One region of the Anoxybacillus sp. FSL W8-0104 genome, then DNA from elsewhere that is predicted to be linked to it. Evidence: riboswitches for the same ligand, from Rfam matches in the RefSeq annotation. Region 1 holds a riboswitch; each other region holds the start of a gene.

Region 1 (10,397 bases):
CTTGTTGAATAAATTGTTCCATATCTTCTTTTTCATCGCGGTCAGGGTCGGCTAAACAAATGTCGATGACGTGCGCCCCGTTTTTCACTTGAGCGCGAGCAATTTCTGCCGCTTCTTCATATTTTCCTTCCGCAATGAGCCGCTTAAATTTGCGCGAACCGATGACGTTCGTTCGTTCTCCAACGAAAAGCGGGCGCATCGTCTCATCGTAAACGAGCGCATCAATGCCAGAGACGGCATGCATCGGAAACTGTTTCGGAATGACGCGCGGTGGCACGTCGCGAACGGCTTCAGCGATGGCGCGAATATGTTCAGGCGTCGTACCGCAACAGCCGCCGACGATATTTAGCCATCCTTTCTCGGCAAATTGGCGAATTTTTTTCGCGAGCATGTCTGGCGTTTCGTGATAATGTCCTTCTTCGTCCGGAAGACCGGCGTTTGGATAACAGCTGACGGCTGTATTGGCGAGGGAGGCGAGCGTGCGCAAATGATCGGTCATAAATTCTGGACCGGTTGCACAGTTTAAGCCGACGGCAAATGGTTTCATATGTTGAATCGAAATAAAAAACGATTCGATCGTCTGTCCGGCAAGCGTCGTTCCCATCGGTTCAATCGTTCCAGAAATCATAAGCGGCACTTGTTTTCCGACCGTTTTAAACGCTTCGGTTATGCCTAGAAAAGCGGCTTTGACGTTTAACGTATCTTGGCACGTTTCTAATAAAAGAAGATCGACGCCGCCAAGTAATAGTCCACGCGCTTGTTGTTCGTATGCGGCGACAAGTTCAGAAAACGTCGTTCCGCCTGTAACAGATAACGTTTTCGTCGTCGGTCCCATCGAACCAGCAACAAAGCGTGGCCAATCGCTCGTTGAATATTGCTCCGCGATTCGCTTAGCGAGCTTTGCCGCTTCGATATTTAACTCAAGGGCGATATGTCCGAGATTGTATTCATCTAATACGATGTTCGTTGCGCCAAACGTATTCGTTTCGACGATGTCCGCGCCCGCTTCAAAATAAGCTTCATGAATGTGGGCAATGACTTCTGGGGCGGTGATCGTCAAATATTCATTGCATCCCTCGTACGCTTCACCGCCAAAGTCATCCGCTGTTAAGTTGGCGGCTTGAATCATCGTTCCCATTGCCCCGTCAATAATTAAAATTTTCTTTTCAAGCTGTTCGAGTAAACTAGCCATGGTAAACCGTCCTTTCTTTTTTGAGCCGCTCTTTTTCGTGCGTGTAGCGAACGAGTTCGACTGTCATATCGTAACGTAAAAACGGTGTAATTAAATAAATACCTTGGAATAAATCGAATGCTGCGTCGATAAGCGATTTGGCGATTGCCAATCCTTCTTTTGTTGCTTGAATCGGGTCATTGGCGCAAGCGGCCATGCGAGCGCGAATGTCATCAGACAATGTAATGCCCGGTACTTCATGGTGTAAAAAGTCGGCGTTTCTAGCGCTTGTAAGCGGCATAATGCCGATGTAAATTGGCGTCGCCAAATGTTTTGTCGCCTCGTATACGTCTTCGATTTGTTTTTCACTATATAGCGGCTGCGTTAAAAAATATTGCGCTCCGCATTCAATTTTTTTCTCTAGTCGTTTCACCGCTTTATCTAAATGGCGTACGTTCGGATTAAAGGCCGCAGCGATGGAAAAGTTCGTTTTTTGTCCGAGCGGTTTTCCAGAATACGAAAGCCCTTCGTTAAATTGACGAATTAACGAAATGAGGTCAAATGACGATAAATCGTAGACGGATGTCGCCCCTGGAAAGTCGCCGACTTTTGATGGATCGCCGGTTAAAGCGAGCACATCGGTCATGCCGAGCGTATGAAGCCCCATTAAGTGCGACTGTAAGCCGATTAAATTGCGGTCGCGGCATGTAATGTGAATAAGCGGGCGCATGTTCAGTTGTTGTTTGACGATCGTTCCGACAGCGACGTTGCTAATGCGTGGTGTTGCTAGCGAATTGTCAGCAAGCGTTAGCGCATCAATATGTGCTTCTTTCAACGCTTTGGCGCCTTCTAAAAATGTTGTTAAGCCGAGCTTTTTTGGTGGATCGAGCTCGACGATGATCGAACGGCGCGTGCGTGCGATGTCAGCTAGGGAAGGTGCAGATGTTTGTTCCGCTTCTTGCACGACGATTGTATGCCGTTGTTTCACTTTTTTTTCATATACAGGTGTGCGGTCGGACAGGGCGCGAGCGATAGCGGAAATATGTTTCGGCGTCGTTCCACAACATCCGCCGATGAGTCGAACTCCTTGATCGCGAAAGGCGCGCGCTGTTTCTTCAAAATATTGTTCGCTCGTTTCATAAACGAACCGTCCGTCGCGATATTGCGGCAAGCTTGCGTTTGGGTACACCGATAAAAAGGCGCGCGTCGGAATCGGCACTTCTTCAAGCGAGCGCAACATATGATACGGACCGAGATGGCAGTTTAAGCCAACGACATCGGCGCCAAGCTGTTCGAGTTGACACAGCGCATCTGCAAGCGGCATGCCATGTTGTAAGACGCCAATGTCGTGCAAGGTGACGTGGGCGATGATCGGCAACGTCGTTTCTTGGCGAGCGATGGAAAGAACGGTTTGCAGTTCTTCAAAATCGTAATACGTCTCAAGCAGCAGGCCATCGACGCCTTCGTTTAACAAGACGTACAGTTGCTCGCGAAACGTTCGTTTCACTTCTTCGAGCGAAATGGTGCTTTTATTTGTACTGCGGAGTCCCCCAATTGTGCCGAGCACATAGGCGCGTCCTTTTGCGGCTTGCTTGGCGAGCCGAACGGCTGCTTCGTTTATTTGTTTGACATCATCTTGCAATCCGTAGCGGGCGAGCTTTACATAGTTCGCTCCGTACGTATTCGTCTGGATGACTTCAGCTCCTGCATCGATATACGCTTCGTGAATATGAACGATTTCTTCAGGCTTTGTCACATTTAATTCTTCAAAACAGCGATCGATGCCGTGCGCATATAATAACGTCCCCATCGCTCCATCGGCGATGACGATGCGTTCTTTTAAATCATTTAGCAATCCCACGTCCATTCCTCCGTTTCTTTTTCAAATAAAAAAGTCTCCTCCATAAGAAGAAGACGTCGTACGCTCCTTCTTATCTTCCAAGCGAATCGCTTGTCTGGACTTAGCACCTTGACGATCGTCAGGTTGCTGAAGGTTCATCGGGCCAGTCCCTCCCCTTCTCTCGATAAGATGATGTGTATGAAGTTACTCATAAATGTAACTGATTTTTTAGAAATATTCAACTATTTTATTTGAGAAAAGAAAAAAGAAGGCGCATAGCCTTCTTAACGGTAGTTGACGAATTGGACGTCGATCGGTAAATCTGCTTCGCGAATCGCGGCGATGACTTTTTGCAAATCGTCTTTACTTTTGCCGCTGACGCGAATTTGGTCTTCTTGAATTTGACTTTTCACTTTTAAACCTGTATTTTTAATGATTGTGTTAATTTTTTTCGCGTTGTCTTTGTCGATGCCTTGAACGAGTTTCGCACGCTGGCGCACCGTTCCGCCAGACGCAGCTTCCACTTTTCCGTATTGAATGTTTTTTGTAGGGACGCCACGTTTAATAAGTTTGCCGATGAGCACATCTTTCAGTTGTTCTAGTTTGAACTCGTCGTCGGAAATAAGAATAAGCTCGTCTTTTTCAAGCGAAATGTCGCTTTTGCTCCCTTTAAAGTCATAGCGATTTTGAATTTCTTTTAACGCGATGTTGACGGCGTTTGTGACTTCCGACAAATCGACTTTTGACACGATATCAAATGAACTTTCTTTTGACATATGGATCACCTCAAACAAATATTGTGCTTCCATTATAGTCGGTTGTTGACATATGAACAACTTTACAAAATCTTTATTATGCTTTCTATTCAAACGAAGTAAAAAAGATGCTCCGCGCGAGCATCTTTTTTGTTTACAAATGGTTCGTTTCTTTTGAGTAGGCGCGCTTGCCAGCTTGGCGATTTTTTTCGCGCTCCATATTTTTTTCGTGTCGTTTCGCGTTATTGTCTTTTGCTTTTTTGTCGTTGTCGCTTGTCATCGCTTCGTCACCCCTTTAAAGGGTAGTGTAATCAATGCCCAAGCTGTTTATTCAAGAAAAAGAGGGCGATCGTTCCCGGTCCGGCATGTGCTCCGATGACGCCGCCGACTTCAGAAATGAAAAATTGTTTGCAGCCGAACGTTTCTTCAATCATCGCTTTTAGTTCGAGCGCCGTTTGTTCGTCATCGCCATGGCTAATGCCGATGAGCTGGTTTTGCACGTCTGCTCCGCGCTCTCGCATGATCTCGACCATTCGTTTCAACACTTTTTTCCGTCCACGCACTTTTTCAATCGGGATTAATTTCCCGTCCTCGACGTGAAGAAGTGGTTTAATGTTTAATACCCCGCCGACAAATGCTGCTGTTTTGCTGACGCGACCGCCGCGCGCTAAATATTGTAGGTCATCAACGGTAAAAATATGTTCCATATGGCGACAATACGTTTCAATGGTCGTCACGACATCTTCATATGCGATACCGCTTTCTGCAAGCTCAACGGCTTTTTTTACGACAAGCCCAAGACCGAGCGATGCGCATTTCGAGTCGATAACCGTTAGCTTTGCATCAGGGTATCGTTCAAGCACATCGTTTTTTATCATGACCGCTGTTTGATATGTACCGGATAAAGCAGAGGAAAAGGCGATATAAATGGCAGGAATGTTTTCTTTGGCGAGCGTCGTAAATAGCTCTTCCATTTGCGCTGGTTTTGCTTGCGATGTTTTCGGTACGTCGCCTGCGCGCATGGCATCGTATACTTGCTTTGGCTGGATCGTCAGTTGATCATCGTAGTCTTTGTCGTTTATATGAACAGCTAACGGTAAAAAAGCAATTTGTTTTTCTTGTATAAAAGAAAGTGGCAAATCGCACCCGCTATCCGCTATAATTTTAATATTCATTTCAATCACCCCTATGTATGTACTTATTTTAAGTGTAGCGATTATTATGAAAAAAAACAATTTTTATCGCTTTGTAGGAGGATGTTCTGTGGACGTAAAAAAACTGTTTGTCGTCGTCATTGGCGGATTATTAAACGCCATCGGCATGAATTTATTTTTAATTCCAGCGAACGTATATACGAGTGGGTTTGCTGGAGCGGCGCAGCTCATTTCCAAAGTCGTAGGCGACTATACGCCTTATGCTATTTCGACAGGTTTATTGCTTTTTTTATTTAACATTCCTGTGGCCATTTTAGGATGGAAAAAAGTAGGAAAATCGTTTACGTTTTATAGCTTTTTAAGCGTTGTGTTTATGTCGCTATTTCTTGAAATCATTCCTGTTCGTCCGCTTTCTGAAGACATTTTATTGAACGCCGTTTTCGGCGGAGTGATTGCAGCAGTCGGAACGGGCTGGACGTTAAAATGGGGGGCGTCAACAGGCGGATTAGATATTATTGCGCTCGTATTGTCTCGCGTCAATGATCGTTCGGTCGGGACGTACATTTTTGCGTTAAACTCGATTATTATTTTAACCGCTGGATATGTGTACGGATGGGAAAAAGCGTTATATACGCTCGTGACGTTATATGTGACGACGCGCGTCATCGATGCGATTCATACGCGCCATCAAAAATTAACTGCGCTCATTATTACGACAAAAGGGGAAGAGATGAAGCAAGCGATCAAGTCACAAATGATTCGTGGCATTACCGTCATTCCGGCGAAAGGAGCATTTTTAAACGAAGATAAAGATATGCTTATGATCGTTATTACACGTTATGAGTTGTTTGATTTAAAACGAATTATTAAAGAAGTCGATCCAAAGGCGTTTACAAATATTATGCAAACGACAGAAGTCGTCGGGTTTTTCCGAAAAGATTAAAGCTGCGCGTGACGCGCAGCTTTTTACAATGTATCGAGCTCATCTTGCAAATCGTGCAACTGTCTTCGTTCCGCATCGTTCGCATTCGCAAAAGCGGATGAGAGCGCATTTTTCGCTACAGCGATGGCGCGTTCTGTTTTTTCCTCTTTTGCTTTAGCGACCGCTTCTTTTGCTTGTTGAAATAACGGATTACCCATATTAAAATCCCCCGAGATTCGTATGATCCGCTTTTTCTGCTTTGCGTTGTTCCGCTTCTTCATACGTCATATGATACGGAATGCGCTCATCATGTTTATAAACCGCATCAGCACCTTGTTGAACGAAACGTTTTGATTTATTTCGTTTGCCCACACGATACGCCCCCTTGTTTGCCGCTTGTGACGCATATGGCGTCGATGATAGTTTGTTCATGTTTACGTCACAATACGTAAGGGAATTTTTTATAACTTTAATAATGATTGCAAATAAACAGCGATCCCGTCTTCTTCGTTCGTTTTTGTCACATCGTCTGCGACCGCTTTTAGCGGTTCAATCGCATTGCCCATCGCGACACCTAATCCAGCCCATTTTAACATCTCGATATCGTTATCTTCATCGCCAAAAGCGATGACGCGCTCGCGTGGAATACCGTAATAGGAAGCAATTTTTTCAAGACCGACTGCTTTATGAATGCCGCTTCGGACGATTTCGATGACGTGCCACGGGGCTGTCCAACTGCGGTGGTCGATGACGTTGGCATGCACTTCAGATAAATATGTGCGAATGCGCCCGACGTTTTGTTCGTCAGATAAAATTAAAATGCTCGTTGGATCTTTTCGTAAAATGTCACGTAAGTTTCCGATATACACATTTGGATTTCCTAAATTAAACAAATCAAGCAACTGCTCGTCATGTTCGTGAAAATAAACATCGTCCATCACTTCGGCTAAAATGTTGCGTACGTTATATTTTCGGCTTACTTCAACAATTTCTTTTACTGTTTCTAACTGAAGTGGCGTATGGTACATTCCCCAGCTGTCATCTTTCGGATGATGGACGAATGCACCGTTGAAATTGACGATCGGCGTCGTTAAGTCGAGTTGTTCATAATACATTTTACTTGCGCGATACGGGCGACCTGTTGCGATGACGACGACATGTCCCGCCGCTTTTGCTTTTTGAATAACATCATAAGAACGTGAAGAAATCGTTTTATCATCTTTTAACAACGTCCCATCTAAATCAATTGCAATTAAATGTTGTTCCATAACCGTTCCCCTTTTCGTCAAAATTATTCCTCATTCAGTGTATCGTTTTTCCAAAATATTTGTCTATATGGTAATATAATGTTAAAACATCATATGGGAGATGAGAACATGGTATCCATTATTCGCGAGTCGATCGCAAACATTCCTTGCTTACATGTCGTAAAAGAAGATGGTATCCATCATATGCGTCCACTTGTCATTTTTATTCATGGTTTTACGAGCGCAAAAGAACATAATCTTCATTTCGGCTATTGGCTTGCAGAAGCAGGATATCGCGTCATTTTGCCGGATGCGCTGTATCATGGGGAACGTCCAAATCCGCTTTCTGACGATGAACTTCATTTGTCGTTTTGGGATATTGTATTAACGACCATTCGCGAGCTAGATGATATAAAAAATGAGCTCGTCGAACGAAACGTTGTTGATCCGAATCGCATCGGCGTCGTTGGGACATCGATGGGGGGAATTGTGACGTTCGGTGCGTTGACGCAATATGAATGGATTCGCGTCGCTGGCTCGCTCATGGGCAGTCCATGCTATCAAACGTTTTTCGACTTGCAGCTGCAATTTGCTGAGCGAAAAGGTATGTCTTTGCCGCTGTCAAACGAGCAGCTCGCTGCGTTGCGCAACACATTAACAACATATGATTTATCGCTGCAGCCGGAAAAATTAAATGGCCGTCCGCTTTTTATTTGGCACGGAAAACAAGATGATGTCGTTCCGTTTGATTATACATACGCCTTTTATAAACAAATTGAGCCGTTTCATCAGCCGCTTACGATGCTAATTGATGAACATGCGGGACATAAAGTGACGCGCGAAGCATGGTTACAAACGGTTCAATGGTTTGTCACACATTTATAAAAACATGTGACATCGATCACAAAAAAGAGAAAGGGGGGATGGTACAATGAGACGTGAGGAGGGATAGTATGGTTATTCCGAAACAACATGGCGCATGGGCGATGTTAATCATTCCATTTTTATTCGGTATCGACATCGGTCAAGCGACGTGGCTTCATTTTCCGTTATTTGTCGCATGGTTTTTCCTATATTTAGCCACATATGTATGGACGTTAATGATAAAAAAACAAGCAACTGTTCGTCATCAAAAATGGTTTGCAACATATATGTTGATCGCGCTTATTTTTGTCGCGTTTCCACTTGCTTACAAACCGTCGCTCATTTATTTCGGTTTAGCGATGATTCCGTTCTTTATTGTAAATATGTATTTTGCGAAAAAGAAAAAAGAGCGTGCGTTTGTAAACGATGTCGCTGCCATTATCAACTTTTCCATTGGTGGACTTGGGAGTTACTACATCGGTACGGGACATATAGATGAAAAAGCGTTGTTTTTATTTATTGCTTCTGTTTTGTTTTTCATCGGAAGTACATTTTACGTGAAAACGATGATTCGCGAAAAAAACAATCCACGCTATAAGTGGGCGTCATGGTTGTTTCATCTATTTGTCGTTGTCGCATGTGTTGCAACAGGAAACGGTTGGCTTGCCTTCGCGTATGTGCCAAGCGCCGTACGGGCGATTTATTTTTATGGAAAAGCGTTGTCGATTAAAAAAGTAGGGATTTATGAAATTGTCAATGCTGTTTATTTTGCGCTTGTTGTGATGATCGTTTATTAATATGATGCAAAACGGGTGTCTTCATTTTTCGGACACCCGTTTATTTCATGTTGCATATGTCGATTGGACAACCTTCGCAACGAATATCATCTTTTAAAAATTGTATATCGTAAATCGTCATTTTCCCTTTCTCGAAAGAAATGACGCCACGCTCTTTTAATTCTTTCAACAGGCGGCTGACGACTTCGCGTGCACTGCCACAAAAATTGGCGAGTTCTTGCGTCGTCATCGGAAGATCGATAAAAATACCGTCTTCTGTTTCAACGCCGTAGCTATTCGCTAAACGAATGAGTGTGGAATAAAGCGCACCTTTTTTTCCGTGCAAAATTAAATCGCGCACTTTTGCTTGCATCCGTTGTAATTGTAAATGAATCCATTGCATAAACTGCAACGCAAACGCATGGTCTGTCGTCAATTTTTCTTCGAGTTGTTGCTTGTTGATGACAGCTAACGTCCCCGCCTCCATCATTTTTGCGCTAACGGTACAAACGCACATCGATTGAAACGGAACGATCTCCCCAAACGCGTCCCCTTGCTCACAAATGCGAAGCAACAGTTCGCGCCCTTCCTCAGTCGTTTTACTCAATTGTACTTTTCCTGTACATACAACATACAGCTCACTTGCCGCTTCCCCTTCTTGAAAAATATATTCTCCTTTTTGAATGTCGATCGTATGGTGAGGGAGGGAAAGAAGCTCGGATAAGGAGATCGGTTGAATTGTCATATGCTAACCACCTTTTGTTGTTATCTAATTCCATTAAAAAGAAAAACAGATGCGGCGTCAATAAATGAATGGGAAAAACGAAAAATATTTAAATATACATTTGATTTTATTTTTATGCAGTATTATAATGATAACTAAATTTATAAAATATACAGAAAGTGGGGAACAGGTTGATGAAAGTCTCCGTTATTGGAGCGACAGGATACGGGGGAATTGAACTCATTCGCTTATTGCAACATCATCCGCATATGCATGTCGCTTCTGTTCATTCATCTTCACAAGCAGGTGTTTCGCTACATGACGTGTATCCGCATATCGAGGAGCGTTTCGTCTTGCGTGATATTCGAAGCGATGATATCGAAGGCGAGCTTGTGTTTTTAGCGACACCGCCTGGCGTATCGAGCGAATGGACGCCGAAATTGCTGGCAGCAGGGCATAAAGTCATCGATTTATCCGGAGACTTTCGTTTGCGTGATGGGAACGTATATGCGAAATGGTATAAAAAAACGCCACCGAGTGAAGAAATGCTTAAGCAGGCTGTATACGGTTTAACGGAATGGAATCGTGAGCATATTGCGAAGGCGAATGTCGTTGCCAATCCCGGTTGTTACCCGACAGCGACGTTGCTCGGATTAGCGCCACTTGTCATTCAAAAATGGGTTGTTTCTGATTCGATTATTGTCGATGCGAAATCAGGTGTGTCTGGTGCAGGGCGCGGGGTGTCGCTTGGCGTTCATTTTGCAGAAACGAATGAAAACGTAAAAATATACAAAGTGAATACGCATCAACACATTCCTGAAATTGAACAAATGTTAGGCGATTGGAATGACCAAATTGGGCCGATTACGTTCAGCACGCATTTAATTCCGATGACGCGCGGCATTATGGCGACGATATATGCGGAAGCGGCATGTATCGTATCG
Region 2 (10,397 bases), 1.8 Mb from region 1:
CGGGCTTAACATAAGCACACGCGACTCTTGCTCTGCGTTTGATTTTGATGCCCCGTGCTCAATTTTACCAATCCCGTTAAAAATGGATGTCGCTTCATCTTTGACTACGCCATGTTTTAAAATGTATCCTTCCGTATGCTTGCCGTAATGAATAACACTTGTCGTAAAGTTTTGGACTTGCTCACCGCGACTCACAACAACTGTCTTTGTATCACCAAAAGACCCATCGCCGATCAAGCGCGTAATGTTTTCTGAAATTGTATTTCCGTCGTTCATTAAACCGAGCGCCCATTCAATGCGCGCATGGCGGCCTGTAATTCCACGACGGTTCACATATGTCGTCGTTCCTTTAGCTAAACTGTCCACAGCGCCAAAAAATACTTGCGCATCGTCTAATGCAAACACTTCAGCAATGATGTTCACGATCGCTTCGGAACGTTCACGTGTTGAAATATAGTTTTCAACATACGTCACTTTGCTACCGACGTCCGCAACGATAATGACATGGTTAAATAACGCTTCCGCTTTTTCATGTACATATACCGCTTGCAATGGCACATCGACTTGGACATGCTTTGGTACGTATACAAACACCCCGCCGTTCACAAGCGCTGCATGAAGCGCTGTCAGACGATGTTCATTTACTTTGACGCCGTCCATAAAATATTTTTGCACAAGCTCACCATGTTCGCGGACAGCTGTCGCTAAGTCGGTGAAAATAACACCTTTTTCTTTTAGTTCATCTGCAAGCGATACGTATGCACATGTATGATCGCGTTGCACATATACATTTTTTTGTTCCTCATCGATATCAATAAGCACTTTCACTTCTTCTGGCAACTCTTCTAACGACGAAAGCGGTGCGCTTTCAACGAGATGAGTAGAAAATTGTGTAAAGTTCCAACGATCAATTTTTGTTTTATCTGGCTTCGGTAAAGGAAGTTGTTCCGCTTGCGCAAGAGCTTGTAAGCGAACGTTTAAAAGCCAGTCCGGTTCTCCACGCCCTTCAGAAAAAGAGCGCACATACTGTTGGTCGAATGGTAGTTTCGTCTCGATCATCATAAATCCTCCTAACGCTTACGCTTCTTGCTCAACGACTTCATCTTCAATGCCTAATTCTTTTTTAATCCAGTCGTATCCTTCAGCTTCAAGACGTTGTGCTAATTCTGGACCACCAGATTTCACGATGCGTCCTTGCATCATAACATGCACGTAATCTGGCGTAATGTAGTTTAATAAACGCTGATAGTGCGTAATGATTAAACAGCCAAAGTCGCTATTACGCATTTCGTTTACACCTTTTGCAACAACTTTTAATGCGTCAATGTCAAGGCCTGAGTCAATTTCATCTAAAATAGCAATTTTCGGTTGTAACATCATTAATTGTAAAATTTCGTTTCTCTTTTTCTCTCCACCTGAAAATCCTTCGTTTAAATAACGATGCGCCATATCTGGATTCATTTCTAAAAACGCCATTTTTTCGTCTAATTGGCGAATGAATTTCATTAATGAAATTTCGTTTCCTTCTCCACGACGTGCGTTAATAGCAGAACGAAGGAAATCCGCATTTGTTACACCGCTAATTTCGCTCGGATATTGCATCGCTAAAAATAGCCCAGCACGAGCGCGCTCATCTACTTCCATTTCTAATACATCTTGCCCATCTAATGTAATGCTTCCTTTTGTTACTTCATATTTTGGATGCCCCATAATGGCAGCGGATAACGTCGATTTCCCTGTTCCGTTCGGCCCCATGATCGCATGGAACTCGCCACCTTTAATTTCAAGGTTAACCCCTTTTAAAATTTCTTTTCCATCAATTGCAACGTGAAGATCTTTAATCGTTAATGTTGCCATAAAAAAATACCTCCAGTTTCGCTTATGTTCATGAAACGTAATTCTCACTTTATTCTCATTACAATTTTATAACAGATGAAAAGTATTAGCAACCTTATTGCAAGCATTTTGATACTTTTCTGTTTCTAAAGTTGGTTTAATTTATCACGTATGTAAAAAAGGATAGGAGAGCCCTATCCTTTTAATGCACGTGAGTAAACGCGTTAAACGCTCGTCCAACATGAGGCATGTGTTGCGTAAACCTTGTTCTATCGACATATGTACTCCTCCTTCCTTTTTATCATGCGTCGTTTTCGAGAAAATATAAAAGGACGCCCGAATGGGCATCCTTATTTCGTTGCTGGAATAACAGCACCGTTATATTTTTGTAAAATGAAGTCTTGAATTTCCTTTGATTGCAACACTTCAACAAGCGTTTGAATTTCTTTACGTTTTTCGTCACCTTTACGAACCGCGATAATGTTCACGTATGGGTTGTTTTCTGGCGATTCAACCGCAATCGGATCTTTTGCTGGATCTAATCCGGCATCTAACGCATAGTTTGCGTTAATTAATACCGCATCTCCTTCATCATTTTTATACACTTGCGGAAGCAATCCTGCTTCGATATCTGCTTCAAATACTAAATTTTTCGGATTTTCAACAATGTCATCAATTGTTGCTTTCGTCTTATCGACACCATCTTTTAATTTAATTAGTCCTTTTTCTTCAAGCATCGATAAAATACGACCGTGATCAGCAACAGAGTTACTCATAATGATTTTTGCACCGTTTGGTAGCTCTTCAAGGCTTTTATATTTTTTAGAGTATACACCGATTGGTTCAATATGAATACCGCCAGCATTTACAAAGTCATAGCCATGTTCTTTCATTTGTGCTTCTAAATAAGGAATGTGTTGGAAATAGTTTGCATCTAACTCTTTATCTGCTAATGCTTTGTTTGGTAATACGAAATCTTGGAATGTAACAATTTCTAATTCAATACCCTTTTCTTTTAAAATCGGTTTTGCTTTTTCTAAAATTTCGGCATGTGGCACGTTTGATGCACCAACGACAAGCTTATTCGTCTTTTCTTCGGCACTTTCGCTTTTTCCGCAAGCAGCGAGCGCTAATACAACAACTGCAGCAACAAGTAAAGAGAACCATTTTTTCATTTGTTTTTTCCCCCTTTTATCGTTTATCTATTTTAGAAGTGACAAGGTCACCAATAAACTGAATGATAAAGACGATGATTAAAATGAGCACTGTTGCAACGAACGTGACGTCGTTATTGTTACGTTGAAACCCTTCTAAATACGCTAAGTTTCCAAGCCCTCCAGCACCGACAACTCCTGCCATCGCTGTATAACCAACGAGCGCGATCGCTGTAACTGTAATACCAGATACAAGTGCTGGCAACGCTTCAGGGAGAAGCACTTTCCAAATAATTGTTGCTGTCGTCGCCCCCATCGCTTTTGCCGCTTCAATAACACCTTTATCAATTTCACGAAGCGCAATTTCGACCATGCGTGCATAAAACGGCGCGGCACCAATAATTAGTGCAGGCAACGCGGCATTTGCCCCAAGAATCTTACCGACAACAAGCTTTGTAAACGGGATGAGCAAAATAATTAAAATAATAAACGGGATGGAACGAAAAATGTTGACGAACGATGCGATCACACCGTTAATAAAACGATTTTCCCATATGTTTCCCTTAGACGTTAAAAACAGCAACAATCCGAGTAAAATACCGAGCACAAACGTTGCGACAACGGAGACGGCGGTCATATACAACGTTTCCGTCGTGGCCGCCCATATTTTATCCCAAACGACGTTCGGAAATAGTTCATTGAACATTCGCCAACACCTCCACTTCAACTTCTTGCTGGCGAATGAAATCGAGCGCTCGCTCAATCTCGTCATTCGCACCGTCTAAATGAACGAACAACACCCCGTATGAACCGTGATGCGTTTGCGAAATTTTCCCTTGCAAAATGTTCACGTTCAAATCAAATTGTCGAATGATGTGCGTGATGAGTGGTTGCTCAGCTTCTTCGCCAACAAATGTAAGCTGTACAACTTTTCCATTTGGATATCGCTCAAGAAGATGCAACATCGCCTCTTTCGTTTCTTCCGGCTCTGTGACTTGCTGAACAAATCGTTTCGTAATCGGCTGCTCTGGCTTGCGGAACACGTGAAGCACTTCGCCCATCTCGACAATTTTTCCGTTTTCCATGACCGCTACACGATCACAAATTTTACGAATAACATGCATTTCGTGTGTAATTAATACGATCGTTAAACCAAGACGTTTATTAATGTCAACAAGCAAGTCTAAAATTGAGTCGGTCGTTTGCGGATCAAGCGCCGATGTTGCTTCATCGCACAACAACACTTTCGGATTGTTCGCTAATGCGCGTGCAATACCAACGCGTTGCTTTTGTCCGCCGCTCAGTTGTGACGGATACGCATTTTCTCTCCCTTGCAAACCGACGAGCTGAATGAGTTCATCGACGCGCTTCATCCGTTCTTCTTTCGGCACGCCAGCAATTTCTAACGGAAAAGCAATATTTTCGCGCACTGTTCGCGACCAAAGTAAATTAAAATGTTGAAAAATCATACCGATTTGTTGGCGCGCTTGGCGTAACTGCTTCCCGCTAATTTTCCCCATATCTTTCCCATCAACAATGACTTCACCGCTCGTCGGCTTTTCTAATCCGTTCAATAACCGAATGAGCGAGCTTTTCCCTGCGCCGCTATAGCCGATAATACCAAAAATTTCTCCTGCTTCAATATGCAAGTTCACACGATCAACAGCGGTCACATGTCCACTTGCTGCTTTGTACACTTTTGTTACATTCGATAATGTGATCACGTTGCTGTCACCTTCCTTCCATGAAAAAAACCTTTCTGCTCAAGAGAACAGAAAGGCGCGAATCGTCCATTCTGTCTCTTATCTCTCAAAGCAAACGCTTTGTGTGAATTGGCACCATTTCAGCAGCGCTGACGGTTGCCGGGTTTCATCGGGCACATCCCTCCACCTCTCTTGATAAGAGCGCTTTTAAACGCTTTATTCAGTTAACGTTTTAATATGTTTGAGGATCATTTTAAATTACAAAGGTGAGTATATCATCGAAAGAAGGACGGTGTCAATAAAAATTTTTCAACTATTTCCCCTTCATAATCAAGTGAACGGAATATATAGCATGAGAAATCGCTACTCTTCGGATGTCGGGCTACGAACAACCCACCGCTTTGTTAAAATGCAAAAGACTGACCCAGCACGCATTAGCGTTTCAGATCAGCCTCTTCAGTTCAAAAAATGAAGTTAAACTTTCCAATTGTAGGCATACATAGTTACATGCCAAACGGACCCTTTAATTACATTCTTCTTTTGTAATTCTAATCGTTACGTACACTTTATGAAAGGAGTCATAGTAGTCAGCTTGTGCAACACTAGATGTATACCATTTATCAACTAATTTCAAGTAAGAATCTGTATTTACTAAAGAATAAATCCCCGTAATAGTAGAAGTCTTAGTCGTTAGATTTCGATCGTACGTAACTGTCATCGTCACTGTACCATACATACTCTGAACCGTTTTTGTTTCTTTATTTCCTCGGACAATCGTATCAAGTGGAGCAATTTTTGATTTTGAATTGCTTAATTTTGCCATTGAACTCCCTACTGCAGGAGTAACTGTAATTGTTACATTCCCCTCTTTATATACTCGTTTCGGGAGCGTACTAGCTTCAGTAGTAATTAACGACCCAAAAAAACCATCTAATAACAGAGTAGCAGTTAGTGCTAGGGTAGCAACTAAAATAAGCCTTCTAAATTTACTTTTCATTATTTTCTCTCCTCACATAGTCCAATTGTAATGCTAGTTCTCCGCTACTTGTCCATAATGAGATAGACTTGTACATTAGCGCCAGTTAAACATCGGTATCATGAATATAAGCAGAAATTTTTATTTAGCTGATTACTCACCATAGGTACAACATATTGTATAAAAATCGGACGTTCTTTATTTCAACTTATACATTGCTCATACTCCTCCGCTTCTTCTCCCAAAAATAGCTGATCAGCTATTTTCATTTTACCAAAAATAGAAAAGAAAAAAATCCGTATTTTCCGCCAATTTTTTGGCGAAAATCCGCCAATTTCTTCAAAATAAATGACAAAGTTTATTAAATGAAGTAGAATCTAGTAAAAAAGTGGAGGAGAAATTGCATGGCTATTCGTACATTGCTTATTGATTCTGACCCTATCTATTTGCTTGGGTTGAAAAAATTGTTGGAAAACGAAAGCAATATAACAGTTATCGGTTCTTGTTCTTGTATCGATTCACTAGATACTTTCATACATATACATGTACCAGATGTCATTGTGATAAATGTGCACATGCACATAATAAAAGCATTGGGCTGGATAAAAAATGCGAAGGAAATATACCCCACAATAAATGTCATTATGCTATGCAACTATCCACCGCTCGCCTTATCTGCGCATGAGGCAGGTGTATCCGTCGTATTGTCAAAAGAAAAAGTTTCCACTCATTTAGCACATATGATCCGATACAGCAACGAAGGAGAAAAATATTTTTTGGTGGATAGTGAAACTATGTATTCAACAAAGCATGGTTTAACAAACATTGAAATCAATATACTACAAATGTTGGCAGATGATCAAACGAGTGTACAAATTAGCGAACGGCTAAAGATAAGCAAACGAACAGTGGAACGTCACCTTTCTTCTATTTTCGAAAAATTAGGGGTTTCGTCACGAACAGGAGCGGTTGCCGAAGCGCTGCGGTTACAACTCATAAAATGAAAGGTGCTAGTCGAAAAATCTAACTAGCACCTTTCATATTTACACCCGCGAATACATCGACCGTACCCCTGTCGCCGCTTCAATCGCTTGTTCTAAGTCTTCGATTAAATCATCGACATTTTCAATTCCGACCGATAAACGAATCATATCTTCTGTCACACCGGATGCTTTTAAGTCCTCTCCACTTAATTGTTGATGCGTTGTACTTGCAGGATGAATAATTAAACTTTTTGCATCGCCAACGTTGGCAACATGCGACCAAAGCTTAACGTTGTTAATTAACGTAGCCCCTGCTTCACGGCCACCTTGAATGCCGAAGACAACGACTGCTCCTGCCCCTTTTGGCATATATTTTTTCGCTAGCTCTTTTGCTGGATGATTGTCATGTTCAGGGTACAACACCCAATTAACTGCTGGATGGTTGTCCAAATACTCGACGATTTTTCTCGTATTGGCAATATGCTCTTTCATGCGGACATGCAACGTCTCCAGCCCTAAATTAAACTGGAAGGCGTTGAACGGGCTAATCGCCGGTCCTAAGTCACGTAACAACTGCACGCGTGCTTTGACGATATACGCCGCCGCACCGATGTCTGCGTATACGAGATTATGGTAACTTGGATCTGGCGCCGTAAACGCTGGAAACTTCGGCGAATGCCAATCAAATTTTCCACCATCGACAATGATACCACCTAACGTCGTTCCGTTACCAAGCAACCATTTCGTTGCCGAATGAATAACAATATCCGCTCCGTGTTCGATTGGCCGGCAAAGGTATGGCGTCGCAAACGTGTTGTCAATAATCAACGGAATGCCTGCTTCATGCGCAATTTCCGCAACTGCCTCAATGTCTAACACATGCAGGCTTGGGTTGCCAATTGTTTCAGCAAAAATCGCTTTCGTTTTTGGTGTAATTGCCGCACGGAAATTTTCTGGATCAGACGGATCGACAAAATGTGTTGTAATGCCGTATTTCGGCAACGTATTCGCAAACAAATTGTACGTTCCTCCATATAACGTCGAAGCAGAAACAATATCATCTCCCGCTTGAGCGACGTTTAATATTGCCATCGTAATAGCAGCCATGCCGCTCGCTACCGCTAAAGCACCAATGCCCCCTTCAAGTTGAGCGACACGCTCTTCAAACACCGTTACCGTCGGATTATGAATGCGCGTATAAATGTACCCAGCTTCCTTTAACGCAAACAAATTGGCCGCATGCTCTGTGTTATCAAACAAATACGCATTCGATTGATAAATTGGCACTGCACGCGCTTTCGTTACTGGATCCGTTTGCAAGCCACCGTGCACAGCAATCGTTTCAAATTTCATCGTTTCTCCCCCACATGTAATAATTTGTGAATATTTAGAATTTTAACACGATACATATTGCTCGTCAACGAACAACATCATACGGCTTGGCAAGGAAAAAGATCGACTCTAACAATAAAATGTGACGAAACGATGCTGTGACGGACAATTCGTTTAATCGCAGTTGTTGCTGTAGTTTTAAAGACCCTTGCAATAGCGACATAATTGCCTGTGCCGAACCACGAATCGTAATGACTCGCTCGCCATCTACCTCTTCTACGCGACGAATCCCTTCTTTCGATATGCATAATAATACTTCTCGACTCTCCCATTGTAGTTGAATATATAAACAATCACTCGGCAAAATCGGCGCTAACATGTTCATTTAACCGCCCCCGTTCCATATTTCTCAATATCCATTGTTTCCATATAAATGCGAGTAGTTCCTGCTATAAACGCTCGACAAATGTCTCGTTTCCTCGTCAATTTCCCAAGAAATATGTCGAAAGCTGGCTTTATTCAGCCAGCTTTCGCAACGTTTCGTATAAATATGGAACAGAATGAAAAGCATATATTTTTTGTACAAGTTTATCATGTTGAAAAATAAGTAAACACGGAACGCTTTCGATGCACCACTCAACCGCTTTGTCCGGCACGTAGTTTAAATCTTGACGTTCAAATGTAACAGATGGCAATAACTGCTCAAGTACATCAACCATACGACTTGCCACTTGACATGTTCCACATAATGGCGTGTACATATAGACAACTTTCACAACGATCACGAAACCTACGCAAGGAAGCCCCTGCCTTTAGGCACGGGGAGGAATTGCACCTTACGCAAGTTCCGCCACCCCCTTTCCATAAGCATATCCGTCAAATCGCTGAATGACTTGGACATATCTATAATTTATTCCTTGTGCGATACGCTTTCCGTCCTTGCCTTTAATATCGAAACTTCCAGTCTTTCTACATGCGACTTCGCCAAACCAAACGCCTTGATATTTCCCTCTTGGGACAACAGCCTTAACCATGTCCCCTGTTTGAAAACCAAAGAAGAATTTTTGTCTTGCAAGATAACCTCTTGGGAAGCCATATCTATCTAGGTTTGTACGAGAGCGACTACCACGCCCTTTTGCCTTGATAAATAACACTTCTTTTGTTTTGAAATATAAGTGATTTGTTGTGCTTTCGCCTACACAACAAGCGTCAAAATAATGTGTTTTCGGCAAGTCTAAACGAATACGATTCATTTTTGTTCGTGCACCTGTTCCACACTCGACATCTAATCCTGTCTGCTTTAACACTTCATACACTTTCCATCTTGTCGAGTTGATAGCACTTGTATCCTTTAATGATTCTTTGACTTGCTTTTGAATGTGCGGATACCCGAATTCTTCTGCTGTCTTACTTCCTTTGCGCTGATTACAGTCATGACAGGCAAGACATAGGTTATCCACTCGGTCTGTTCCACCTCTCGATTTTGGAATGATATGCTCCACTTCAAGTGGAACATTTTCTTTTCCGCAATAACAACACTTCCGCCCAAACTTTTCAAGCAAATACTCCCGTACTTCATATCCTTGTAGCGTGCCTTGTTGATACTCTACACCATTGATTTCAGGATTTCGCATGAGTTGCGTGTCGAATTTGGCATTTTCGTATGATATATACCCAATGGGGCATAATTTCTTTAGGCGGTTAACCCATGTTTGGATATTTTGCACACGACTCTCTAGTGATGACGGCAACCACCCCTCCTTTCGCTTGCGGTTCAGAAAGCGTGGTTTTCTGTATCTTGTTTTTCGATTTCGTCTTGCTCGACGAAAAGCACGCCTTTTATCTATTCTTTCCTTGATGTCTGTGCGATGGTCAAGTTGCCCTAACCATACCACTTCTTGTCCTCGCAAAATCGCTAATCCTGTATGCCTGCTTCCATAGTCGATTTTTAGCCGATATGTTGCTTTAATTTCTGATTCGTCTACTGATTTTTTCAAGATGATGGTAAATGGAAATCGCCTGTAAATCGCCGCCTTCCCTTGTTTCAACAGCTTTCTTGCAACTGCTTCGTGACAAGGAGCAAGCGGACGTTTGTTTGTGTCTAACACAAAAACCATAGGGTTCTCCCCTTTCCTCTGCATAAAGCAGGTCATATTCTCCTCGACCATGTTATAGATGCTTGTTATGTGCAAGACACTAGCGCTACCCACCACGCTTGTTTAACCTTGCACGACAGAGGAACGGGCTGGAGAAGCACCCGAACGTGTCATGACATCTATAACGTAGGCTCTGTTTCAAGCCTTGGTCTGGTCAACATGGGGCTTACAAGCCCATGACTTTAGTCATTGGGTTGTTGACACAACTTTCTATAAATATTGTGCGTGTACATCGATATTTGCACTTAATAACACGA
Region 3 (10,397 bases), 170 kb from region 1:
ACGTTTCCGACGTATAGCCGTTTGGCACCGGAAGCCAAGCGAAAAACGAACCTGCTGGCGCTTGCACATCCCAGCCGATGTCACGCAATGCATGAACGAACGTGTTTCTTCTTGCTTCATACGTCGCGACAAGCTCGGCGACGCATTGTTGCGAATCAAGTAGTGCGACTGCTGCCGCTTCTTGAATCGCCCCGAACATGCTGACGTATAAATGGTCTTGTAATACGTTGATCGCTTCGATCATGCTTTCGTTACCGACCGCAAAACCGATGCGCCATCCTGCCATATTGTACGTTTTTGAGAACGTATAAATTTCAATGCCGACGTCTTTGGCCCCTTCGACTTGTAAAAAGCTTACTGGCTTTTTCCCGTCAAAGCCGATCGCTCCGTATGCGAAATCGTGTACAACACCGATACGATGTTTTTCAGCAAACGAAACCGTGTCTTGAAAAAACGATTTCGTTGCGGTTGCGCCGGTCGGATTGTTCGGATAGTTTAAAAACATCAGTTTCGCCTTGCGAACGACATCTTTGTTTAGCTCCTCGTAATTAGGTAAAAAGCCGTTTTCCGCCCGTAGCGGCATCATTTCCATGCGCGCCCGCGCAAGCACGACCCCCGACCAATAGTCTGGATAACCGGGATCAGGAACGAGCACAACATCGCCCGAATTTAATAAGCAAAGCGGCATTTCAACAAGCCCTGCTTTTCCGCCAAACAAAATAGCGACTTCTTTTTCAGGATCAATCGTCACGCCATACTCGCGTTTATAAAACGTCGCCACTGCTTCTTTCAAAAACGAATAGCCGCGAAATGGTGAATATTTATGATACTTAGGCTTTGCTACCGCCTGTTGCATCGCGCTTACAATGTGCGCTGGTGTCGGCTGATCTGGATTTCCTTGTCCGAGATTAATGACATCATGCCCTTTGGCAATGACTGCGTTCACTTTTTGCACGAGCGAAGCAAAAAATTGCTTCGGAAGTTGCTGTAACAAGTTCGATTGCGGAAATGTTTTCATTTTTCACACCTACTTCACAAAAAGGTTGAAATTCTAGTCAAGAATCATATATCGTAAAAATCAAAATGTAAAGAAAATTTTTTTGAGGTGAATGAGATGAATATCGCTTGCGTGCAAATGGACATTGCGTTTGGAGCACCGGAAAAAAATAAACAAACAGTCGTGCGCTACATGGAACAAATCGCGAAAGAAGCCGATGTCGTCGTTTTACCTGAACTATGGACGACAGGTTACGATTTAACGAGGCTTACTCATATTGCCGATGAAAACGGCGAACAAACGAAGGCGTTTCTTTCCGAACTTGCCCGCACGTATCGTGTGCATATCGTCGGTGGATCGGTCGCGAAAAAAGTGGCGGACAACATAACGAATACGATGTATATCGTCCATCGAAACGGCGATGTCGTTTGTGAATATAGTAAACTTCATTTGTTCAAATTGATGGATGAACATAAACATTTGCAAGCTGGGGAAACGACGGGTATATTTTCGCTTGACGGTGTGACGGGCGCAGGCGTCATTTGTTATGACATTCGCTTTCCAGAATGGATTCGCGCGCATACGCTAAACGGTGCGGAAGTGTTATTTGTCGTTGCGGAATGGCCCCTTTCGCGCCTTCATCATTGGCGCACGTTATTAATGGCGCGAGCGATCGAAAATCAATGTTACGTCGTCGCGTGCAACCGCGCAGGAAAAGACCCGAACAACACGTTTGCTGGGCATTCGATGATTATCGATCCGTGGGGAAATATTCTTGCAGAAGGAAGCGAACAAGAAACAGTCATCAAGGCAACGATCGACATAAGCGAAGTACAACGCGTACGCGCCCGCATCCCGATTTTTGCCGATCGTCGTCCAGACGTGTATAAAATTTTTGAAAAAAAAGATTGACAAACAAGCGAGAAGCGATGTATGATTCAAATCAAGCGAATTCACGAAACGTTTTCACTATTCAAAACATTCAAATAATGATAAACACTCTTATCAAGAGCAGGTGGAGGGACGAGCCCGATGAAACCCGGCAACCGGCGATGACGCACGGTGCTAATTCTTGCAGCAGTAGGCTGAGAGATAAGAGGTGCGAAGCAAACTTCAAACCTCTTTCGTTCAGCGAAAGAGGTTTTTTATTTATGCTAAGGGAGGAATTACTATGTACGAACCGTTAACAGAGCAAAAGGCGGTCGCGCTCGCGATTCGTTTAGGGCTATTCCAAGAAGATGCGCTTCTTTCATGCCAAGAAATTGGCGATGGCAACTTAAACCTCGTCTTTCGCATCGTCAACGAGCGCACAAACGACAGCATCATCATAAAACAAGCATTGCCGTACGCGAAAGTCGTCGGCGAAAGCTGGCCGCTTACATTAAAGCGCGCGACAATCGAAAGCCAAGCGTTGCGCACGTTCGCAAGCTACGTCCCTCAGTATGTACCAAAAGTGTATTATTCCGATGAGACTTTAGCGATTACGGTGATGGAAGATTTATCCCATTTACAAATTGCACGTCGCGGGCTGATCGAAGGAAAAACATTTCCGAAGCTTTCTGAACATATCGGCGAGTTTGTCGCGAAAACGGCGTTTTATACGTCTGATTTTGGCATGAATCAACAACAAAAAAAGAAGCTCGCCCAACAATTTACAAACCCTGAACTTTGTAAAATTACGGAAGATCTCGTCTTTACCGACCCGTTTTTTGACCACGACACGAACAGCTTTGAAACGGAGCTTCGTGCTGATGTCGAGCAGCTTTGGCAAGATGATGAACTCAAGCGCGAAGCAGCGAAATTAAAACGGCTCTTTTTAACAAAAGCAGACGTGTTGCTTCATGGCGACTTACATACCGGAAGCATATTCGCAAGCGACGATGACACGAAAGTAATTGATCCAGAATTTGCATTTTACGGTCCGATCGGCTTTGATTTAGGGCAATTTTTTGCCAATTTACTATTAAACGCCCTCTCTCGCCATGAAAGCGAACGCGAGCCGCTCTTTACGCATATTGAAAAAACGTGGGACGTGTTTGTTCGTACATTTACAACATGTTGGCAAGAAAGCAACGAACCGTATGCGCGCGTTTCTTTCGTGCTCGACGACATCGTAAGCGACGCGCTCGTCGAAGCGATCGGATTTGCGGGTTGCGAAGTCATTCGCCGCACGATCGGCTTAGCGCATGTGGCGGACCTCGATGAATTGCCGCTTGAACGGCGGCTAGAAGCAAAACGGCACGCTCTTCGCCTCGGACGCGAACTCATCGTGCAACGTGAACATTTGCCGATTCATGCTATCAAACGTCTCGTACAACAAACCGCACATGTCAACAGCTAGGAGGAAAATGATGAAATCTGTACAATGGCATGATACGCATATTACGATTTTAAACCAACAAGCGTTGCCTCATAAGACTGAATATTTAGACTTAAAAAACATAAAAGACGTATGGGACGCGATCGTCGCGTTAAAAGTGCGCGGGGCGCCGGCGATCGGCATGACTGCTGCCTTCGGGTTAGCGCTTGCGGCAAAATCATATGAAACAAACGACTTAGCACAGTTTCACGCCAATTTAAAGCGCGACCGCGACTATTTAGCGAGCTCGCGCCCGACTGCCGTCAATTTATTTTGGGCGCTTGACCGGCTTATGAAAAGCGTCGCCAACGCCACCTCGGTCAATGAAGCGAAAACGACGCTCATTCATGAAGCGATTTGCATTCAAGTTGAAGATGAAGACGTATGCCGACGCATCGGCGAACATGCCCTTTCTTTGTTCCAAGACGGCGACCGCATCATGACAATTTGCAATGCGGGGGCGATTGCTACCGCCCGATACGGCACGGCGCTCGCACCGTTTCATTTAGCGAAAGAAAAAGGAATGACGCTTCATGCGTACGCTTGCGAAACGCGCCCTGTGCTGCAAGGTGCGCGACTTACCGCTTGGGAACTTTCGCAAGCTGGCGTCGATGTGACGCTCATTACAGACAATATGGCAGCGCAAACGATGAAAGCCAAACATATTTCCGCAGTCATCGTCGGCGCCGATCGCATTGCCGCCAACGGCGATACAGCGAACAAAATCGGCACGCTCGGCTTAGCGATTTTAGCGAACGCGTTCAACATTCCGTTTTACGTCGCCGCTCCGCTATCGACGATCGACTTACAGACGGAAACAGGCGACGACATTCCGATTGAAGAACGGGCGAAAGAAGAAGTGACCCATATCGCTGGTGTAAACATCGCGCCGAATGTGAACGTGTACAATCCTGCATTTGACGTTACGCCGCATGAACTCATTACCGGCATCATTACCGAAAAAGGCATCGTGTCTGGCGACTACAAAACGAAGCTACCGACATTATTTGAGGAGGTTTTCGTGTGAACGTGCCATATTACGCTCAAGATATTGTCAAAGGCGCCATTTTAATTTTCGCACTTGCGTTGTCCCATATCGTAAAAAAATAAACCCACCTTATGCGAGGTGGGTTTCAAACGTCCGTTCTTTTTCGACTTTTTCGATGAGTTCATCGATGAGACGAATGACTTCGGCAAATATTTCTTGCTTGTGCGGGCAATGAGTTCATCAATTTGTTTTAACTTTGCGAAATCTTCCGTTGTAAAATGGCTATACGATAACGTATCGACGTCCTTCAAGCAGTTCGCTTACTGCCGAACGAAGACATCATATCCACCTCTTTAGCTGTCAGTCTATTGTACTACATATCGTTCGTCGCTGGCAGAGTAATATAAAACGTCGTGCCGACACCTACTTCGCTTTCAATATCGATGCGTCCGCGATGTTCTTCAATAATTTTATAGCTGACCATTAAGCCAAGTCCCGTTCCGCGCTCTTTCGTCGTATAAAACGGCTCGCCTATTTTTTTTATTTTTTCTTTCGGAATGCCGCAACCTTGGTCGCGAATGGCAATGCGCACGCCTTCGTCGACATGCTGAACGGACACGGTAATCGTCCCGCCTTTTGGCATCACTTCGATCGCATTTTTTAACATGTTAATAAACACTTGTTTCAGTTGTTTCGAATCGCAATAAACGGGCGGAACCGGCTCATATGTGGCTTCAATTTGAATGTTATGCATCGTCGCTTGCACGCTTAATAAGTCAACCGTCTCTTGCATCACTTTCGCGACATCGTTTTTTTCATAATGAGTGGCTTGCGGTTTAGCGAGCACGAGAAACTCGGTAATAATCGATTCAATTCGTTTTAATTCCGACGTAATGACCTCGAAGTACATATGATACGTTTCGCTCTCATGACTCATGCTTCCTTGTAACAGTTGAATAAACCCTTTTAACGCCGTCATCGGGTTGCGAATTTCATGGGCGATTCCTGCCGCAAGCTGCCCGACGACGTTTAACGTATCCGACTTGCGCAGACGTTCTTCCATTTCTTTTTTCTCCGTGATGTCGCGCACCATCATAAGTCCAACATGTTCAATGACGTTTCGTTTAAACGACAGTTCAACAATTCTTTGTTTCCCTTTTCCGTCCACCATGACGAATTCTTCTTCCCCTGCTTCGCTCAACCACGTTTGAAAATGTTTTAAATGATTCGTTTCGATAAAAGCGTGCACACGTTTTCCGATCAACTGTTCTTTTTTTAAAGCGAAAATGCGACACGCTACCGGATTCGCATCAAAAATGCGCTGCTCATCGTCAATTAACATCATCCCGTCCATCGCATGATTAAATATGCTGCGAAACTTTTGTTCTTGTTCGCGCAACTCTTTCTCCATTTTTTTACGTTCGCTAACGTTGCGAAAAATCGTTAAATGGTAGCCGTTAATGACTCCTTTTTTTGACGTAAATTCAAGCTGTTTTCGCTCTCCATTTGGCATATGAAACGTTAATTCGTCGCGAATTTCTCCGTCGCGGAAAAATTGCCGTAATACGCGACGTACTTTTTCATCTTTTGCATCAATAAACTGCATTAAGTTCGCACGGACAAGATCGTGGAGCGGCAATTCAAACGTTCGGCTTGCCGCAGGGTTGGCGCGCAAAATGTTGCCAAAATCATCGCAAATGAAAATCGCTTCGTGAGCTTGTTCAAAAATGGCACGAAATCGCTCTTCACTTCGCTGTAAGTTCATTTCCATATTTCGCTTTTCGGTGACGTCGCGCATAATCGCCATAAAAAAGCCGCTATGTACGTTCGCCGTGAGCGTCATTTCAAACAACTTTTGCATGCCGTCCGCTAAAATAAACGGCAGTTCGCTCGATACTGTCCCTGTGCGCTTTAACATCAGCAACAGTTGTTCGAACAAATGATGATATTCGATCGGGATAAATGTTTGAATAGAAAGCTTGCACAGCTCCTCTTTGTTTGCGTTGACGCTCGCGCAAAAGGAAGGATTCGCATCAATAAATCGCCCTCGTGCATCAAAAATGATGATGCTATCACCTGCGCGGTTAAACAAATCTTTAAATAACGTTTCGTTAATCGAACGTTCACGCTCAAGCACTTTTTTTGAGGAAATGTCGCGGATGATGTATAAATCAAATGATGGGTGGCGGCGCATAAACAATTGCACATGCTTCGTTTCGCCATCAGCTAAACGGATGACAAGCTCGTCATCGTATGACCCGAACTTATGAAGCATTTGTTTTTGAAATTGGAAAATATGTTCAGGAACAAGATGCAAATAGTCTTGAAAATGTTTTTGTAGCAGTTTTTCTTTTGACGCACGAAACAGGCGGCACGCCGCTTCATTCATGTCGATAAACGCACCGTCTTTATTCACTAACGCAATCGCATCTATCGCTTGTTCAAAAATAAAACGATATTGACGAATTTTCTCCTCTATCGCTTCTTTTTCTTGGTTGGCCATGTGGATGGATTGAGGTTTTTCAATCATATTTCCTTTCGCACTCAAATGGTTTCCCTCCCCGACTAACTCCCTCTCTACTATATTTTTGATTATATTCGCTACATTTTTTGTTATTCCTTCTTAACTTTCTGATAATTTCACTAATCTGATCGGAATAAAAAAGAGCAGCTTGTTCGCTGCTCATCGATCGGTAATGACGATATATGTTGCTTTCACCGGCCCATGCACGCCGACAACTAAGTTCATTTCAATATCTGCGGAGTTGCTCGGACCTGTAATGAAATTGATGCATGACGGAACATGCTTCTCCCGAATGATGTGCGCCGCTTGCGTCATTCGGGGAACGATTGTACTTTTCGGAATAAGCGCCACATACGTCGTCGGTAAAAAGCTAATCGTTCTCCCTTGATCGCGGTTGTTTAATAGCACAACCGTTCCTGATTCAGCTAATGTGATGTCGCTAAAGGTGATGCCAATATTGGCTCGCTCAGCCGCTTCGATATTCGCCCGTCCGAGCGTATGATCCCATACGTGTACATCTTCGCGCGTGAAAAGCGAGCTTAATCCAAACTGCTCGTAACGCTCATCGTTTGCGACGACAATCGGGCCGCCGCCATGTGCCGCTATAACGTCGTCTATCGCGTCAACGAGACAATCTGCTGTCGTTTCGACAAGCGTCGTATGAATGCGCGTACATTGCTTTTTTAATTCATCAAGCAACTCGTCTTGGCTATACCCTTGAAATACGGTATGTTGCGGGGCATGTTTCCATTTCGGGCGTTCTACAGACGTACGCACATCGCGTCCAAGTCGTGAAGCAATTCGTTGTAAAAAAGCTTCCATTTATTCGTTCCCCCTTTGTTTCAACCAGTCGCGGAATCGCTCTTTTTCTGGCGCTGGAAACTCGCGAATGTCCGTCCACGCTTTTAACGGTCCCGGTCCTTTCGAAATGCGGTCGTTGACGGTAAACGGATTCATAGCGCTCGGCGCCACTTTTGACCCGATTTTATATAAAAGCGACGATGCCGCACCTAATCCGAACGCTTTCATCGCTAATTTTTCTGAAATCGGCGCTTTTCCTTCCCGTTCGACAATCGTTTGACGATGTTTTAACAACAGTTCATGAAGCGGAATTTTAACCGGGCACGCTTCCGTACATGCCGCGCATAACGTGGACGCATACGGCAATTCTTTATAATCATCGTAACCGCCAAGAAGCGGGGACAATACCGCCCCGATCGGCCCGGAATAAATCGAACCGTATGAATGACCGCCGATATGGCGATATACCGGGCAGACGTTGACGCAAGCCGCGCAGCGAATGCATTGTAACACCGACTGAAATTCCGTTCCTAAAATGTCAGAACGCCCGTTATCGACAATGACGAGATGAAATTCTTCTGGTCCATCCACTTCCCCTTCCTCGCGCGGACCGGTTAATACGGTAATGTAGCTCGTCAACTTTTGCCCGACCGCACTCCTCGTCAGTAAACTAACGAGCACTTCCATTTCTTCAAACGTCGGTACGATGCGCTCCATTCCCATGACTGTAATTTGTGTTTTCGGCAATGCGGTGACTAAATCGGCGTTTCCTTCGTTCGTCACGAGCGTAATCGAACCGGATTCCGCAATCGCAAAATTGCATCCGGTAATGCCCACATCAGCTGTCATATATTCATGGCGAAGCATATGGCGCGCATGAAGGGCAAGCTCTTCCGGCTTTTCCGTTTTTGTGTACGCTAACTTTTCCTTAAATACGTCGCGAATTTGTTCTTTATTTTTATGAAGCGCCGGCGCAACGATATGAGACGGTGGATCGTGGTCGTCGACTTGCAAAATGTATTCACCAAGATCCGTTTCAATGACTTCACAGCCAAGCTTCTCTAATGCGGCATTCATATGAATTTCTTCCGTCACCATCGATTTCGATTTCACAATTTTTTTCGCTTGTTTGCTTGCAACGACGCGGCAAATGTAGTCGTTCGCTTCTTCTGCCGTTTGCGCAAAAAACACATGGCCGCCGCGCTTTTTTACATTTTCGCTCAGTTGCATTAAATAATAGTCTAAGTTTTCAAGTGTATGTTGGCGAATTTCTTCTCCGAGCGCGCGCCACTCTTCCCAGTTGCCAAGCTCAGCAGCTGCTTCCAACCGGCGCGTGCGCAGCCGCTCTTGCGCTCCAGCAACCGCTCCGCGCATAAACGTATTATGAATTCCTTTCTCGACGCGTTCGTGAAACTCTCCCATGTTAATTTTCATCGCCATATGAATCCCCCCTATCTACTATTGAGCACTTCGGCAATGTGCATGACGCGAATCGGTTTGCCTTTTCGTTCGATGCGCCCGCCGATATTCATTAAACAGCCACAGTCTGCACCGATTAAATAGTCGGCTTCGACTTGTTCAATACATTGAATTTTTTCATCGACCATCTGTTCCGAAATCGGTCCCATTTTTACTGAAAACGTACCGCCAAATCCACAGCAATTGTGCGCGTTTGGCAAAGGGACAACTTCCAGCCCTTTCACGTGTTGTAATAACGTAAACGGCGCGTCTTTCACGCCGAGCAGGCGCGTCATATGACATGATGTATGGTACGTCGCCTTCCCTTCTAACCGCGCGCCAACATCTTCCACTTTTAGCACATCAACAATAAATTGCGTCAGTTCGTACGTTTTATCGGCGAGGCGTTGCGCGCGTTCTTCCCATTCCCCATCACCTTGAAAAATGTGCGGATATTCTTTAAACATCGTTGCACACGAACCGGATGGGGTCACGATATATTCTGCGTGTTCAAACGTGCGAATCATATGTTTCATCGCTTCCTTCGCTTCTTTTACATACCCGCTATTGTACGCAGGCTGACCACAGCACGTTTGCCCCTCTGGAAAATGTATCGTACAGCCGAGCCGTTCTAATAGTTCAACGGTCGCCTTTCCGACGTTCACGTGAAATAAATCAACTAAACATGTAACGAATAATGTAACGTTCATCCCCGATCCCCTTTCGAAAACGTTTTCTTTTCCTTCACTTTACACGCAATTGCCAAATTAGTCAACCGGTCATCTGATGAGTATGTGTGGAGGGAGCCCTCCCATCATAAAGAAATGTAGTCAGAAAGCACTTTTTCTACGTGTCCTAAATGGTCTTTCATTCGCTCTTGCGCAAGTTCGATGTTTTGTTCGCGAATCGCTTCAAAGATGGCGATATGGTCTTCAAGCAGCTGCTCCGTCGTCGTTTGTTTCGCAAACAGCCAAATGCGTCGCGTTTCACGCATCGTTTCCATCATCATTCCCGACACGTTGTTCATTAAGCTAACTAATAACGGATTTTTCGTCGCCGTCGCAATCGCCATATGAAATAAAAAGTCGGCTTTTTCGCCAAGCTCTTCATTGCCGATCACCTCACGCATTTGCGCAAGGGCGCTTTGCATGGCGCGCAAATCTTCTTCCGTCCGTTTTCGCGCCGCCAATCCAGCTGCGCCAACTTCAAGCAGTTTGCGCACTTCTAATAAATGGGCCACGTCTTCTTTATTCATCAGCAAAGCAGCAGA

What was found. A riboswitch is a leader RNA that binds a small molecule or an ion and turns the genes downstream of it on or off. The one in region 1 is predicted to bind S-adenosylmethionine.
Region 2: linked by a shared signal. The riboswitch ahead of NST18_RS12585 (methionine ABC transporter ATP-binding protein) and the one ahead of NST18_RS03115 (bifunctional homocysteine S-methyltransferase/methylenetetrahydrofolate reductase) in region 1 are both predicted to bind S-adenosylmethionine.
Region 3: linked by a shared signal. The riboswitch ahead of mtnK (S-methyl-5-thioribose kinase) and the one ahead of NST18_RS03115 (bifunctional homocysteine S-methyltransferase/methylenetetrahydrofolate reductase) in region 1 are both predicted to bind S-adenosylmethionine.

Annotation. Positions count from the first base shown of each region.
Region 1 covers NZ_JBBOQU010000001.1:573,563-583,959, forward strand. The annotation lists gene metH (methionine synthase) at 1-1,192, opposite strand, end outside; gene NST18_RS03115 (bifunctional homocysteine S-methyltransferase/methylenetetrahydrofolate reductase) at 1,185-3,032, opposite strand; SAM riboswitch class I at 3,100-3,202, opposite strand; gene NST18_RS03120 (YajQ family cyclic di-GMP-binding protein) at 3,296-3,787, opposite strand; gene NST18_RS03125 (DUF3941 domain-containing protein) at 3,921-4,046, opposite strand; gene NST18_RS03130 (DegV family protein) at 4,078-4,941, opposite strand; gene NST18_RS03135 (YitT family protein) at 5,030-5,863, shown strand; gene NST18_RS03140 (DUF3813 domain-containing protein) at 5,887-6,060, opposite strand; gene NST18_RS03145 (hypothetical protein) at 6,062-6,274, opposite strand; gene NST18_RS03150 (Cof-type HAD-IIB family hydrolase) at 6,304-7,110, opposite strand; gene NST18_RS03155 (alpha/beta fold hydrolase) at 7,219-7,974, shown strand; gene NST18_RS03160 (YwiC-like family protein) at 8,043-8,750, shown strand; gene NST18_RS03165 (Crp/Fnr family transcriptional regulator) at 8,791-9,474, opposite strand; gene argC (N-acetyl-gamma-glutamyl-phosphate reductase) at 9,648-10,397, shown strand, end outside.
Region 2 covers NZ_JBBOQU010000001.1:2,372,601-2,382,997, forward strand. The annotation lists gene sufD (Fe-S cluster assembly protein SufD) at 1-1,062, opposite strand, end outside; gene sufC (Fe-S cluster assembly ATPase SufC) at 1,078-1,857, opposite strand; gene NST18_RS12575 (MetQ/NlpA family ABC transporter substrate-binding protein) at 2,187-3,011, opposite strand; gene NST18_RS12580 (methionine ABC transporter permease) at 3,028-3,696, opposite strand; gene NST18_RS12585 (methionine ABC transporter ATP-binding protein) at 3,686-4,714, opposite strand; SAM riboswitch class I at 4,790-4,895, opposite strand; gene NST18_RS12590 (hypothetical protein) at 5,217-5,690, opposite strand; gene NST18_RS12595 (response regulator transcription factor) at 6,074-6,673, shown strand; gene NST18_RS12600 (O-acetylhomoserine aminocarboxypropyltransferase/cysteine synthase family protein) at 6,713-8,005, opposite strand; gene NST18_RS12605 (hypothetical protein) at 8,070-8,369, opposite strand; gene NST18_RS12610 (thioredoxin family protein) at 8,500-8,769, opposite strand; gene iscB (RNA-guided endonuclease IscB) at 8,821-10,101, opposite strand; gene NST18_RS12620 (toprim domain-containing protein) at 10,351-10,397, opposite strand, start outside.
Region 3 covers NZ_JBBOQU010000001.1:741,473-751,869, reverse strand. The annotation lists gene NST18_RS04070 (pyridoxal phosphate-dependent aminotransferase) at 1-1,018, opposite strand, end outside; gene NST18_RS04065 (carbon-nitrogen family hydrolase) at 1,115-1,909, shown strand; SAM riboswitch class I at 1,997-2,096, shown strand; gene mtnK (S-methyl-5-thioribose kinase) at 2,169-3,338, shown strand; gene mtnA (S-methyl-5-thioribose-1-phosphate isomerase) at 3,346-4,383, shown strand; gene NST18_RS04050 (PAS domain-containing sensor histidine kinase) at 4,718-6,874, opposite strand; gene NST18_RS04045 (LutC/YkgG family protein) at 7,028-7,690, opposite strand; gene NST18_RS04040 (LutB/LldF family L-lactate oxidation iron-sulfur protein) at 7,691-9,109, opposite strand; gene NST18_RS04035 ((Fe-S)-binding protein) at 9,121-9,837, opposite strand; gene NST18_RS04030 (FadR/GntR family transcriptional regulator) at 9,942-10,397, opposite strand, start outside.